3 regions of the Mesorhizobium sp. M1307 genome follow, and region 3 is predicted to be linked to each of the others. Evidence: predicted binding sites of a transcription regulator. Region 3 holds the regulator's gene; each other region holds the start of a gene.

Region 1 (4,264 bases), on a different contig from region 3:
AGGTCTGGTTGACGAAGGTCAGCCAGTCGAGGTCGCCCTGCCGCAGCGCGGCACCATAAAGCATCGAGAACCAGCTCTTGCCGGCATCGAAGTACTTATCCGGATTGCGCGAGGCGAGCCAGCGTACCGTTGACAGATCGACCGCGGCGGCGTCGACGCGCTTCGATTCCAAGGCCTGCAGCACGTTGGCCTGCGTGTCTATCTGCATCACCTGCGACTCCGGCAGGACGATATGCACGTTAGCCTCGGCATCGACATTTTGCAGGATGGAAATCCGCGTCGCCGAACCGCCGGCAAGCAGCTTGTCGAAGGTCTTGTTTTCGGCGTTCGGAAGGGTCAGCAAGGCGATGCCTTCGACGTAGTAGGGTCGGGAGAAGTGGATCAGCTGCGAGCGCTGGGCGGTCATGGTCATGAACTGGATGGTGATGTCGACCTTGTTGGTGGTCACGTTCGGAATGCGCTGAGCCGGATCCTGCATGACAAATTCGACCTTGGTCGGATCGTCGAAAAGCCCCTTGGCGAGGATGCGACCCATGGTGATGTCCATGCCTACCAGTTCGCCGGCGTCGTTCTCGAAATGCCAGGGCGCGTTGGTGCTGCCGGTCCCGACGATCACCTTGCCGCGCTCGAGGACGGTGCGCAGCAGGCTGTCCGGCGCTGCCTGGGCCGCCGCTTTCTGAACGTCGACCGCGGTAGCGGCGCTCATCACTCCGGCCGTTGCAAGCCCGGCCATTCCCAGTTTCAGAAATTCACGCCTTTTGGATGTGTCGTTCACGGCGACCTCCTTTCGTGTTGTGTTCCCCTTTGGAGCAGCAATACAGGCATCGGTTGCAACTGACGCCATTGTCCCTTACAAGGGACGCCTGTACTCTGTACAAGACAGATTAACATCAGGAATCGATAATGCAAGAAGGTAATGCCTTGGCCGCTCGACCGGACGCCGGTCTGGACGAAGACAAGAACTCGGTTTCTCGGGAGAAGGGCCTCAACCGGGTCCTCCAGATTCTGGAGTTTCTCCACACGACCCAGCGTGCGATCGGCATCGGCGACCTTGCCAAGGGGGTAAACGCGCCGCGTTCGACGACTTATACGCTTGTGCGCTCGCTGGTCGACGCAGGCCTGCTGGAGATGGCCGGAGACGGCAATCGGGTCTATTTCGGAAAGAAGCTCTATCTCTACGGAATGGACTATGTGCGGGGCAACGACCTGCTCAGGCGAGGACGCCAGGAAGTCGATCATCTGTCACGCGAGACCGGCGAGACCTCGGAGTTGTGCATGCTGCAAAGCGGCCGCTACACCATCGTCCATTCAACCCCGGGAACGAGGCCATTCCGGATCAGCTCGGCGACCGGTCTGCAAATACCGCTCCCCTGGACAGCTTCCGGGCGACTGCTCCTCGCCGGCTTCGACAGGGCAGCGATTGAGGATATGGTCTCCGAGGACGATCTCGTGCTGCCGGACGGCCGCAGATTGCAACTCGACGATTTCATAGACGACATCGCCGTCGCCAAGTCGGCCGGCTACTGCGTCACCTCCGGCCTTGTCGATGCCTACACGAAATGCCTGGCCGCGCCGGTCTTTTCAGCGCCGGGCAGGGTCGAGGCGACGATGTGCCTGGTGGTTCCGATCGATACCTCGACCGAAAAGACCGACAACCTGATAGCGTTGTTGCGCGAGCGCGCCGCACGGCTTTCGATCGCGGCATAACCGCTTTTCCAGCAGGCCCCGCCGGCGTTCGTTCAAACAATGGCGTTCGTTCAAGCAATAATGTCTGGAATGATCTTGTCTTCCAGCGCCATCAGCCTGTCCTTCAGGAAAAGCTTCTTTTTCTTCATGCGCTGGATCTGCAGCGGGTCGCAATTCATGGCGATCATCGCATTGATGGCCGCGTCGAAATCGGCGTGTTCCTGCTTCAGCCGGGAATATTCGAGGCGGATATCTGCCTGTTCCTGATCGGACATTTTTACCGTCTGCACGTCTGCGGCGCCCAAACTATGGGCCTGATTGGGCGGGACCGGGGCTTCTTGCCCCGGCGCGCAGCCCATATCACATTTCATATTGGCGTGGAATGCTACCACGCAGCATTCGACATCGGTGCGCGATGGTGGCACACTGTCATTATGCCGTCATAGAAGCGAGCCTGCGGTGGACGTGCCATGACGGCTGCAATCCGAGGAAACCATGAAAGGGAGAACCAATCATGTCTCTTGCATCCCATCTTGATGAGCTGCAGCGGAAACACGGCGACATCGAACGCGAAATCGATGATGCGATGACCCATCCATCGGTAGACGACCTCGAAATCGTGAATCTCAAGCGGCGCAAGCTGGCGCTCAAGGACGAGATTGAAAAACTGAAGGCGAAACCGACGACCCACTGAAACCCTTCCAGGACTAGAAGCGCCGCCCGGAGCGCGATCTTTCCGGTGGCATGTCTCTATGCTGCCGGAAACGCTCATGGATTTGCGGCAAGCTGCCGTCTTGTTGTTTCCGATTTGCTGGGCCTGCGCGCCAGTTGCCATTGACAAGCCATCTTTGCTCCTCCACCTCATGCCCGGACCTTCAAGATTAAAGGTAGCCGGCATGACCGGATATTTTTCCTCACCCTTCCCACGCCGCAGGTCGGTCGGTGTCGATGTCGGCGGCGTGATTGTCGGCGGCGGCGCCCCAGTCGTCGTCCAGTCGATGACCAACACCGACACGGCCGATGTCGACCAGACGGTCGCGCAAGTGGCGGCGCTGCATCGCGCCGGCTCCGAGATCGTGCGCATAACGGTCGACCGCGACGAAAGCGCTGCCGCTGTGCCGGCCATCCGCGAGCGACTGGAGCGGCTCGGCATCAACGTGCCGCTGGTCGGCGATTTCCATTATATCGGCCACAAGCTCCTGGCCGATCATCCGGCCTGCGCCGCGGCCTTGGCCAAGTACCGCATCAACCCCGGCAATGTCGGTTTCAAGGACAAGAAGGACCGGCAGTTCGCGGCAATCGTCGAGATGGCGATCCGATACGACAAGCCGGTGCGCATCGGCGTCAACTGGGGTTCGCTCGACCAGGAGCTGCTGACCCGGCTGATGGATGACAACCAGGCCCAAGGCTTTCCGCTGACCGCGCAGGAAGTGACGCGCGAGGCAATCGTGCAATCGGCGATCCTGTCGGCCGAAATGGCCGAAGAGATCGGCCTTGCGCGCGAGAAGATCATCCTGTCGGCCAAGGTCAGCGGCGTGCAGGATCTGATCGCCGTCTACACCGAGCTTGCCACCCGATCCGACCATGCGCTGCACCTCGGCCTGACAGAGGCCGGCATGGGCTCGAAAGGCATCGTCGCCTCGTCCGCGGCCATGGGCATCCTGCTCCAGCAAGGGATCGGCGACACCATCCGTATCTCGCTGACGCCGGAGCCGAACGGTGACCGCACACGCGAAGTGCAGGTGTCGCAGGAGCTGTTGCAGACCATGGGCTTCAGGCAGTTCGTGCCGATCGTCGCCGCCTGCCCGGGCTGCGGCCGCACGACCTCGACCGTGTTCCAGGAGCTTGCCCAGAACATCCAGGCCGACCTGCGCAAGAACATGCCGGTGTGGCGCGAACGCTATCCCGGCGTCGAGAACCTCAAGGTCGCGGTGATGGGTTGCATCGTCAACGGTCCGGGCGAATCCAAACATGCCGATATCGGCATTTCGCTGCCCGGCACCGGTGAGACACCGACCGCCCCGGTGTTCGTCGACGGCAAGAAGGCGGCGACGCTGCGCGGCCCATCGATTGCCGCGGATTTCGAGAAGATGGTCGCCGACTATATCGAACGGCGGTTCGGGCAGCACGACAAAGCCGCGGCGGAGTAGTTGAATGCGGCGTTTGCTGGGCGCGGCGCTGGTTCTCATTTGCGGGCTGATCTGGGCGACAGCCGTTCAGGCCGATCCACCACGGCCCGCCAAAAAGAAGCTGATCGACCAGGTTTGCAACCTGATCGAGGCCCATGCCGACCGGAACGGGCTGCCCAGGGATTTCTTTGCCCGGTTGATCTGGAAGGAAAGCCGTTTCGATCCCAATGCGGTCAGCCCGGTCGGCGCCGAAGGCATTGCCCAGTTCATGCCGGGCACCGCCAGGATGCGCGGGCTCGCCAATTCCTTCGACATCGAACAGGCGATCCCGGCCTCGGCAAAATACCTCGCCGAAATGAAATCCGGTTTCGGCAATCTCGGCCTCGCCGCCGCAGCCTACAATGCCGGCGAGAGCCGGGTGACGCGCTGGCTGCATTCCGGCGGCTTCT
Region 2 (4,264 bases), on a different contig from region 3:
GGCATCAAACTGCCTGTCGTCGCCGGCGTGTCGTTTTCGATCAGGAGCGGCGAATGTGCAGTGCTCGGCGGCCCGTCCGGCGCCGGCAAGAGCTCGATCCTGAAGATGCTCTACGGCAACTATGCGGTCGACGAAGGCCAGATCATCGTCCAGCACGAGGACGGGCTCATCGATCTCGCGACGGCCAGCCCTCGCACCGTGCTTGCCGTGCGCCGGCTCACGATCGGCTATGTCAGCCAGTTCCTGCGCACCGTACCGCGCGTCTCCGCCCTCGATGTCGTCGCCGAACCGCTGGTCGAGCGCGGCGAGGAGCGCGAGGTCGCGCACGGCAAGGCACGTGCCTTGCTGGCGCAGCTCAACCTGCCGGAGAAGCTCTGGGCGCTGCCGCCGGCGACGTTCTCCGGCGGTGAACAGCAGCGCGTCAACATCGCGCGCGGCTTCATCACCGAGCATCCGATCCTGCTGCTCGACGAGCCGACCGCTTCGCTCGATGCCAGGAACCGCGACGTGGTGATTGCGCTGATCGCGGCCAAGAAGGCGGCCGGCGTTGCCCTGCTTGGTATCTTCCACGACCGCGACGTGCGCGAGGCGGTGGCCGACCGCGTCATCGACGTGACAGCTTTTGCCGCCGGGAAAATTGCCGCATGACAAGAAAGCTGTCGGAAACGCCGCTGGTCCACGAGACGGCGCAAGTCGAGAACTCGACGCTCGGCCGCTGGACCGAGATCGCCGAGCGCTGCCGGGTGTCGGAAAGCACGCTCGGCGACTATTCCTACATGATGCAGGACTGTGGCGTCTGGTGCGTGACGATCGGCAAATTCGCCAACATCGCCGCCAGCGTGCGCATCAACGCCACCAACCATCCGACCTGGCGGCCGACGCTGCACCATTTCACCTATCGCGCCTCGGATTATTGGGACGACGCCGAGCACGAGAGCGAATTCTTCGCCAAGCGCCGCGCCAAACGCGTCACCATCGGCCACGACACCTGGCTCGGCCACGGCTCGACCATCCTGCCCGGCGTCACCGTCGGCCATGGCGCGGCGGTCGGTGCCGGCGCGGTGGTGTCGAAGGACGTCGCGCCCTACACCGTCGTCGCCGGCGTACCGGCCAAGCCGATCCGCGAACGCTTCGACCGCCGCACCGCGGAGCGCTACCAGGCGCTCGGCTGGTGGGACTGGGACCATGCAAGGCTGCGCGCCGCGCTCGACGATTTCCGCGAGCTGGAGGCCAATCAGTTTTTGGAGAAGCATGGGGGTTGACGCCCTGAATAAGTCAGCCGCTCAGGCAAATGTCCAAAATAATAGAAAGAAATCCTAACGTAATAAGAATAGCAACACCAGTCTGATTTAACCTGATAAGTTCTATAAATTTTTTGTCACAACCAATATCTATAAGCGATTTGGTTTTTCCTCAACTTTATTTGCAAAATTTATCGTAACTAGAACGATTAAAAAAATGAGAATCATTAGAATAATGGCCGCGTCACGCCCATTTCCATAATTGTACAAGTATCCAGATATTGGATGGTTCAAGCTAACAACCCGATATAATGGACGTCAAAACCAGGGCCACTGTGAAACTCATCGCAGCGACTACCCCTGCAGCATACAGTCGCAACCACTGGCGCCAACGTAGCAATTAGGAAGCCTCTCTTTGATACGAGTTTGAATCTTTATTTCAATCTTGATGATGTGGAAACCCCGGCAGCATCACTTGGCGAATCATGCCTTTGATATTCTACTTCTTGGCACGGTTTTCATGTCCCTGACACATCGTCGGGGCAGGACGCGGCCTTCCTTTGGAGATCGCAATGCCTGTTTCAGTCAGACCTTCGCTCGCCGGATTCTTTGCCGGCTCGAACCCGACCCCTCCGGTGCATCTCGGCAGGCGCTACGACACCTCTGGTAATTTTCTCAACGAGCCCGGCAACACGGTCGTCTGCCATCTCGTCAACGGCTCGGCTTCGGAAGCGGTGATCATCGACGTGCGTGAGCGCATGCGCGCCATGCCTGATGCCGACGGGCTGGCCTTCACGCCCGTCTCCAGCCTGCACATGACGCTGTTCCAGGGCATCATCGAATACCGCCGCCGGCTTCCCTATTGGCCGGAGGATGTGCCGCTCGACACCAGCATCGACGACATGACCCGCCTCTATCAGGAACGCCTGAACGGCTTCGAAGGCTACGGCGCCTTCAAGATCAAGGTCGTCGATGTCGTGCCGACGGGCTTGACCGTTGCCGGCGCAACCGATGAGGACGTGCATATCCTGCGCGCATGGCGCGATGCCTTGTCGGCGCCTTTCGGATACCGGCATCCCGACCACGACACTTACGTCTTCCACATCACGTTCGCCTACCAGATCCGGCGTCTGGCGGACGAAGGGGCGTCCGAGTGGCAAGATCTGTTCGACGATTGCCTCTCGCTGTTTGCCCGCCAGGCTCCGGTGATCGAGCTGCGGCCACCTGCCTTTTGCCGCTTCAGGGACATGGAGCATTTCGAGGAGTTGCTGATCCTCGGCTGATCCCATCCAAGCCGCCCGGACGGCAGCGGTTTGGGTCAACTCGCCTTCGCGCCAAACGCGCCTGTGGGCAGTAACAAAACTGACATCAATCCGACACCGCAGGTTCATGCCGTTGCGCTAGCGAGGGTTAACAGACCTTCAACCGCGACTGGACTGGAACTTACCCATGTCAGCAACGCCAGAAATGTCAGCAACGCTCGAAATTCGCGGCGTCACCCGCCGGTTCGGCAAGAACACCGCTGTCAGCAATGTCGACATCTCGATTCCGCACGGTCAGATGGTCGGCATCATCGGTCGCTCCGGCGCCGGCAAATCGACGCTTCTGCGCATGATCAACCGCCTCATCGATCCGAGCCAAGGATCGATTTTTTTTGACGGCGCCGAAATTTCCCGGTTGCGCGGCTCGCCGCTCCGGCGATGGCAGCGCGACTGCGCCATGATCTTCCAGCAGTTCAATCTCGTGCCGCGCCTCGATGTGCTGACCAATGTGCTGCTCGGCCGGCTCAACCACCGCTCGACGCTGTCCAACCTATTTGGCATGTTCTCCCGCGGTGAATGCGCCGAGGCGGTTGCAGCCCTCGAGCGCCTCGACATCGCCCGCACCGCCCTGCAGCCGGCCGGCACACTTTCCGGCGGCCAGCAGCAGCGCGTTGCGATTGCGCGCGCCATGATGCAGCAGCCGAAGGTGTTGCTGGCGGATGAGCCGATTGCCTCGCTCGATCCGCTCAACGCCAAGGTGGTGATGGATTCGCTGCAGGACATCAATTTGCGCGAGGGCATCACCGTCATCACAAATCTGCATACGCTGGATACGGCCCGCACCTACTGCAACCGCATCATCGGCATGGCCGCCGGCAAGGTCGTCTTCGACGGCCCGCCCGAAGCCCTCAACCGCGAGGCCGTGCGCATGGTCTACGGCGCCGACAGCAATGGCGGCGAAATCTCCGAGGCCATCACCTCCACCAGTGTCGCCATCAAACAGAAAATCGCTGCATCCGCCGGACCGCTCGAGCCCGCATTCCCGGGATATTGAGAACGGCCTGATCGCCCGCCCGCGTCAAAGGCACCTGTCAAAAAATTCGAACGCTACCGGCGCGAGGCCGGGACCAACAGGAGAGAGATAATGTTCAGGAAGATGGTTTTTGGCGCCGTTTCATTGCTCGCCATCGCGGCAAGCGCCGCTCACGCCCAGGATATCAAGGAATTCCGCATCGGCATCCTTGGCGGTGAAAACGAAGCGGACCGGCTGCGCAACTTTCAGTGCCTCGCCGATCACATGAAGTCCGAATTCGGCTTCGAGAAGGTCTCGCTGTTCCCGGCCGCCGACTATGACGGCGTTATCCAGGGCCTGCTCGGCGGCACGCTCGATTTCGCAGAGCTTGGCGCGTCGGGCTATGCCAGCGTCTACCTCAAGGATCCGACCGCCGTGACCCCGATCCTCACCACCCAGCAGACCGACGGCGCGACCGGCTATTATTCGATCGGCCTTGCGCTGAAGTCGTCCGGCATCACCGACATCAAGTCGGCCAAGGGCAAGAAGCTCGGCTATGCCGACCCGGATTCGACCTCCGGCTACCTGATCCCGCTGACCCAGATCCCGAAAGACACCGGCGCTTCGAACGAAACCTTCTTCGCCTCGACACAGTTCAATGGTGGCCACGAGAACAACCTCCTCGCCGTTCGCGACGGCAAGGTCGATGTTGCGGTTGACGATTCCTCTGGCATCGGCGACTTCAAGAA
Region 3 (4,264 bases):
TTCAGCACCTCCATCGAACCGGCAAACAGGAAATCGGCATTCGGATCGGAACCCGAACCCTTGATGAAGACGTAGTTGCCTTCCGGCTTCACCTTGAAGACTTCGCGGGCCTGCATGCGGCCGACTTCCTTGTTGTCGAAGGTCAGGTAAAAGACGTCCTTGTTCTCGATCAGCCGGTCGTAGCCGACAACCGGAATACCTTCGTCCAGCGCCTTTTGCACGGCCGGCCCGATGGCCGAGGCATCCTGCGCCAGGATGATCAGTGCGTTGGCGCCCTGCGAGATCAGGCTCTCGACGTCGGTGAGCTGCTTGCCGGGGTTGGACTGTGCGTCGGCGGAAATATACTTGTCGCCTGCGGCCTCGATGGCCGCCTTCATTGCGGCCTCGTCGGTCTTCCAGCGCTCTTCCTGGAAGTTCGACCAGGAAACGCCGATGACCTTGTCTTTAGCCTGCGCCACCGACGCCAGCGCCAGCGTCATGGCGACACCCGCCAGAATGGCGGTCGTGAATTTCTTCATCATATCCTCCCTGCGCCGCGTACGGCGTGATCAATTGGCTCAAAGACCAGCTTAGAAGCTCTAATTTTTTCGAGCCTCGAAAAAATACTGGCCCGATCTCCTGCTGCTGTCAACATCGATTCTGATGGATTTTGATGACTCTGCGAGTTTTTTCGAGCGTCGGAATAAACGATGACAGCGCCACCTGCATCTGACACTATTTGCCTGCATCCGACACTATTTGTCGGACATTACCGACGGCTTCCGGTTCATGAGCGGCCGCGGGCAACCGGGAGGAAAGCAAACCAATGTCGGTCGGAATCCGCCATGACGATTTGCGCCGGCGCAACCGGGCGATGGTGATCTCGGCGGTGCGCCGGGCCGGCCAGCCATCGCGTACTGAGATCGCAGCTACCACCGGCCTCAGTCATTCGACCATATCGGCGATCTCTTCCGACCTGATACGGGAAGGCATCCTCGCCGAGAGCAAGGCAAGTGAGCCCGTTTCGTTGAAACGCGGTCGTCCGCAGGTCGGCCTCGCCCTCAATCCGGAAGCGGCGGCGGTGCTGACCGTGGTGTTGTCGCTGAATTTCCTGTCGGCCGCCATTATCGACTATACGGGACAGGTGATCGCCGAGGAACAGCGCCGGCTGGACACGCTGACCATGCCGCGCGACGAGTTGATCCGTGAATGCATGGCCATCGTCCGGCGCCGGCTGCAGGATCCAGACCTTGACGTCCGCAGTGTCGCCCGCATCGCCCTGGCGATTCAGGGCATTACCGACTCCCCTGCACGCGCCATGCTGTGGTCGCCGATCACGCCGCAGACCGACATCGCCTTTGCCGACATGCTGGAGGACGAATTCGGCACCCCGGCAACGGTGGAGAACGACTGCAACATGATGGCGGTGGCTTTGCGCTGGCGCAATCTGGATCGCTATCGCGACGACTTCATCGCCATCCTGCTTTCGCATGGCATCGGCATGGGGCTGGTGCTGAAGGGCGAACTGTTCACCGGGACGCATTCCTCGGGCGGCGAATTTGGCCACATGATCCATCGTCCGGGCGGCGCGCTCTGCCGTTGCGGGCGGCGCGGCTGCATCGAGGCCTATGCCGGCAACTACGCCATCTGGCGCAACGCCAGGCAGATGAGCGAAGACAGCGAACCGGTCGCCGACGTCAGCGACGCCGACATGCGAGCACTGGCGGCCCGGGCGCGCGAGAAAGATGGGCCGGAACGCGAGGCCTACCGCAAGGCCGGCGAAGCGCTGGGTTTCGGTCTCGGCTCGCTGTTCGCGCTGATCGATCCGGCACCGGTCGCGATGGTCGGCGCCAGTGCCGCCGCCTTCGATCTGATCGAGCCGGCCTTGCGGAAGGCAATCGCCCAGACCGCCGGCGGCCAGCATTCAGGCTCGATCTCCTTCGATACAGAGCCGAACGAATTGCCGCTGATCCGCGAAGGCTGCGCGATGCGGGCGTTAAGCTTCGTCGACCAGGAGATTTTCGCGCCGGGCGCGCAAATGAGGCCCAGCGTCAGAAAGAACGTAGCCTGACCAGGCGGGTCAATCTTCCCTGATCGCATAGCCGGCACCGCGGATGGTGCGGATGACATCCGGCATCCGGCCGTTGTTGACGGCTTTGCGCAGCCGCCCGACATGCACGTCGACGGTGCGTTCGTCGATGTAGATTGTCTCGCCCCAGACATTATCGAGTAACTGGCTGCGCGAGAAGACACGGCCCGGATGCCGCATCATGAACTCGAGCAGCCGGAATTCGGTCGGCCCGAGCCTGATTTCGCTCTTCTTGCGATAGACCCTGTGCGATTCGCGATCGAGAACGATGTCGCCGACCTTCAGCACGCTGGACAGCACTTCCGGCTTGGCGCGCCGCAGCAGCGCCTTGACCCTGGCCATGAATTCCGGTGTCGAAAACGGTTTGACCAGATAGTCGTCGGCGCCGGTCGAAAGACCGCGCACCCGGTCGCTCTCCTCGCCGCGCGCGGTCAGCATGATGATCGGTAGCCGCTCGGTTTCGGGGCGCACCCGCAGCCGACGACAGAGCTCGATGCCGGAAACCGCTGGTATCATCCAGTCGAGCACCAAAAGGTCGGGCACATTCTCCTGCAAACGGATCTCGGCTTCGTCGCCGCGTGTCACCACCTCGACCTGGTAGCCTTCGGATTCGAGATTGTAGCGGAGCAGCACACCCAACGGCTCCTCGTCCTCCACCACCATTATGCGTGGTGCGATCATCGGCTGGGCACCCCCATCATGTCACCGGTGCGGACATTGTCGTTTCGTCCTGCTTCGGACGATTGACCGGCAATTGCTCGCCGGTCAGCACATAATACGCATTTTCGGCGATGTTGGTGACATGGTCGCCGATCCGCTCCAGATTCTTGGCGCAGAACAGCAGGTGCGTGCAAGCGGTGATGTTGCGCGGATCTTCCATCATGTAGGTCAACAGCTCGCGGAACACGGAGGTGTATTTGACGTCGATGCGCTCGTCGGCGGCACGCAGCTTGGCCAACGCGGCCGCATCGCCTGCAGCATATTCCTCGATGACACCCTGCACCTGGATGAGAACCAGCTGCGCCATCGCGTCGATGGAATGCGACAGGTCCCGCGGCGTGGCGCTGAGGCTGACCGCACTCACGCGCTTGGCGATATTCTTGGCAAGGTCGCCGATGCGTTCGAGGTCGCCCGCCATGCGGATCGCTCCGACCACATGGCGAAGATCGTGGGCCATCGGCTGGCGTTTGGCGATCAGGGTGATGGCGCGGTCGTCCAGTTCGCGTTGACGCGCATCCATGATGGCGTCGTCGGAAACGACGCGTTGCGCCAGCACGTTGTCGGAATTCAACAGGGCCTTGGTCGCCCCGCCGACCATCGAACCGGCGAGGTCGGCCATGTCGCGGATCAGCTTGCTGATCTGCTCGAGATCCTCGTCGAAAGAAGCGACTGTGTGTTCGCCCATGGTCCTGTCCTCATATGCATGATCGGAACGGCTCAGCCGAAGCGGCCAGTGATGTAGTCCTGCGTGCGCTTCTCGCGGGGTGACGTGAAGATCTTCTCGGTCCGGTCGAACTCGACCAGCTCACCCAGATACATGAAGGCGGTCTGGCGCGACACGCGCGCCGCTTGCTGCATGTTGTGGGTTACGATGACGATCGTGTAGTCGGCTTGCAACTCGTCGATCAGTTCCTCGATCTTGGCGGTCGACAACGGGTCGAGGGCCGAAGCCGGTTCGTCGAGCAGAATGACTTCCGGCTTCACGGCCACCGTGCGGGCGATACAGAGCCGCTGCTGCTGGCCGCCGGACAGGCTCAAGCCGCTGGCGTTGAGCTTGTCCTTGACCTCGCTCCACAGCGCGGCGCGCTTCAACGCCTGTTCGACGCGGCCGTCCATCTCGGACTTGCCGAGGTTCTCGTAGAGCCTGACGCCGAAGGCGATGTTCTCGTAGATCGACATCGGGAACGGCGTCGGCTTCTGGAACACCATGCCGATCTTGGTCCTGAGGAGGTTGAGATCCTGCGACCGGTCGAGAATGTTCTTGCCGTCGAGCAGCACCTGGCCCTCGGCCGTCTGTTTTGGGTAGAGCTCATAGATGCGGTTGAACACACGCAGCAGCGTCGATTTCCCGCAGCCGGAAGGGCCGATGAAGGCCGTGACACTGCGCTCAGGCAGCGACAGGCTGATGTCCTTCAGCGCCTTGCTCTGGCCGTAGTAGAAGTTGAGATTCTTGACCTCGATCTTCGTCTTCTCGGC

The links. The regulator PhoB, encoded in region 3, activates phosphate uptake and scavenging genes when phosphate is short. The targets are predictions, from matches to a motif close to TGTCATNNANCTGTCAT.
Region 1: a site for PhoB is predicted at 2,114-2,130, ahead of NKH16_RS26245 (YdcH family protein). Genes of this name have one in related genera too.
Region 2: a site for PhoB is predicted at 2,605-2,621, ahead of phnC (phosphonate ABC transporter ATP-binding protein). Genes of this name have one in related genera too.

What each region holds. Positions count from the first base shown of each region.
Region 1 covers NZ_JAMYLR010000033.1:44,968-49,231, forward strand. Annotated here, with positions in the region: gene NKH16_RS26230 (transporter substrate-binding protein) at 1-775, opposite strand, end outside; gene NKH16_RS26235 (IclR family transcriptional regulator) at 904-1,707, shown strand; gene NKH16_RS26240 (YdcH family protein) at 1,758-1,961, opposite strand; gene NKH16_RS26245 (YdcH family protein) at 2,201-2,380, shown strand; gene ispG (flavodoxin-dependent (E)-4-hydroxy-3-methylbut-2-enyl-diphosphate synthase) at 2,583-3,836, shown strand; gene NKH16_RS26255 (lytic transglycosylase domain-containing protein) at 3,841-4,264, shown strand, end outside.
Region 2 covers NZ_JAMYLR010000005.1:49,351-53,614, forward strand. Annotated here, with positions in the region: gene phnL (phosphonate C-P lyase system protein PhnL) at 1-648, shown strand, start outside; gene NKH16_RS08645 (DapH/DapD/GlmU-related protein) at 645-1,262, shown strand; gene NKH16_RS08650 (DUF1868 domain-containing protein) at 1,814-2,524, shown strand; gene phnC (phosphonate ABC transporter ATP-binding protein) at 2,691-3,557, shown strand; gene phnD (phosphonate ABC transporter substrate-binding protein) at 3,648-4,264, shown strand, end outside.
Region 3 covers NZ_JAMYLR010000044.1:28,720-32,983, reverse strand. Annotated here, with positions in the region: gene xylF (D-xylose ABC transporter substrate-binding protein) at 1-518, opposite strand, end outside; gene NKH16_RS29265 (ROK family protein) at 806-2,050, shown strand; gene phoB (phosphate regulon transcriptional regulator PhoB) at 2,060-2,749, opposite strand; gene phoU (phosphate signaling complex protein PhoU) at 2,766-3,473, opposite strand; gene pstB (phosphate ABC transporter ATP-binding protein PstB) at 3,506-4,264, opposite strand, start outside.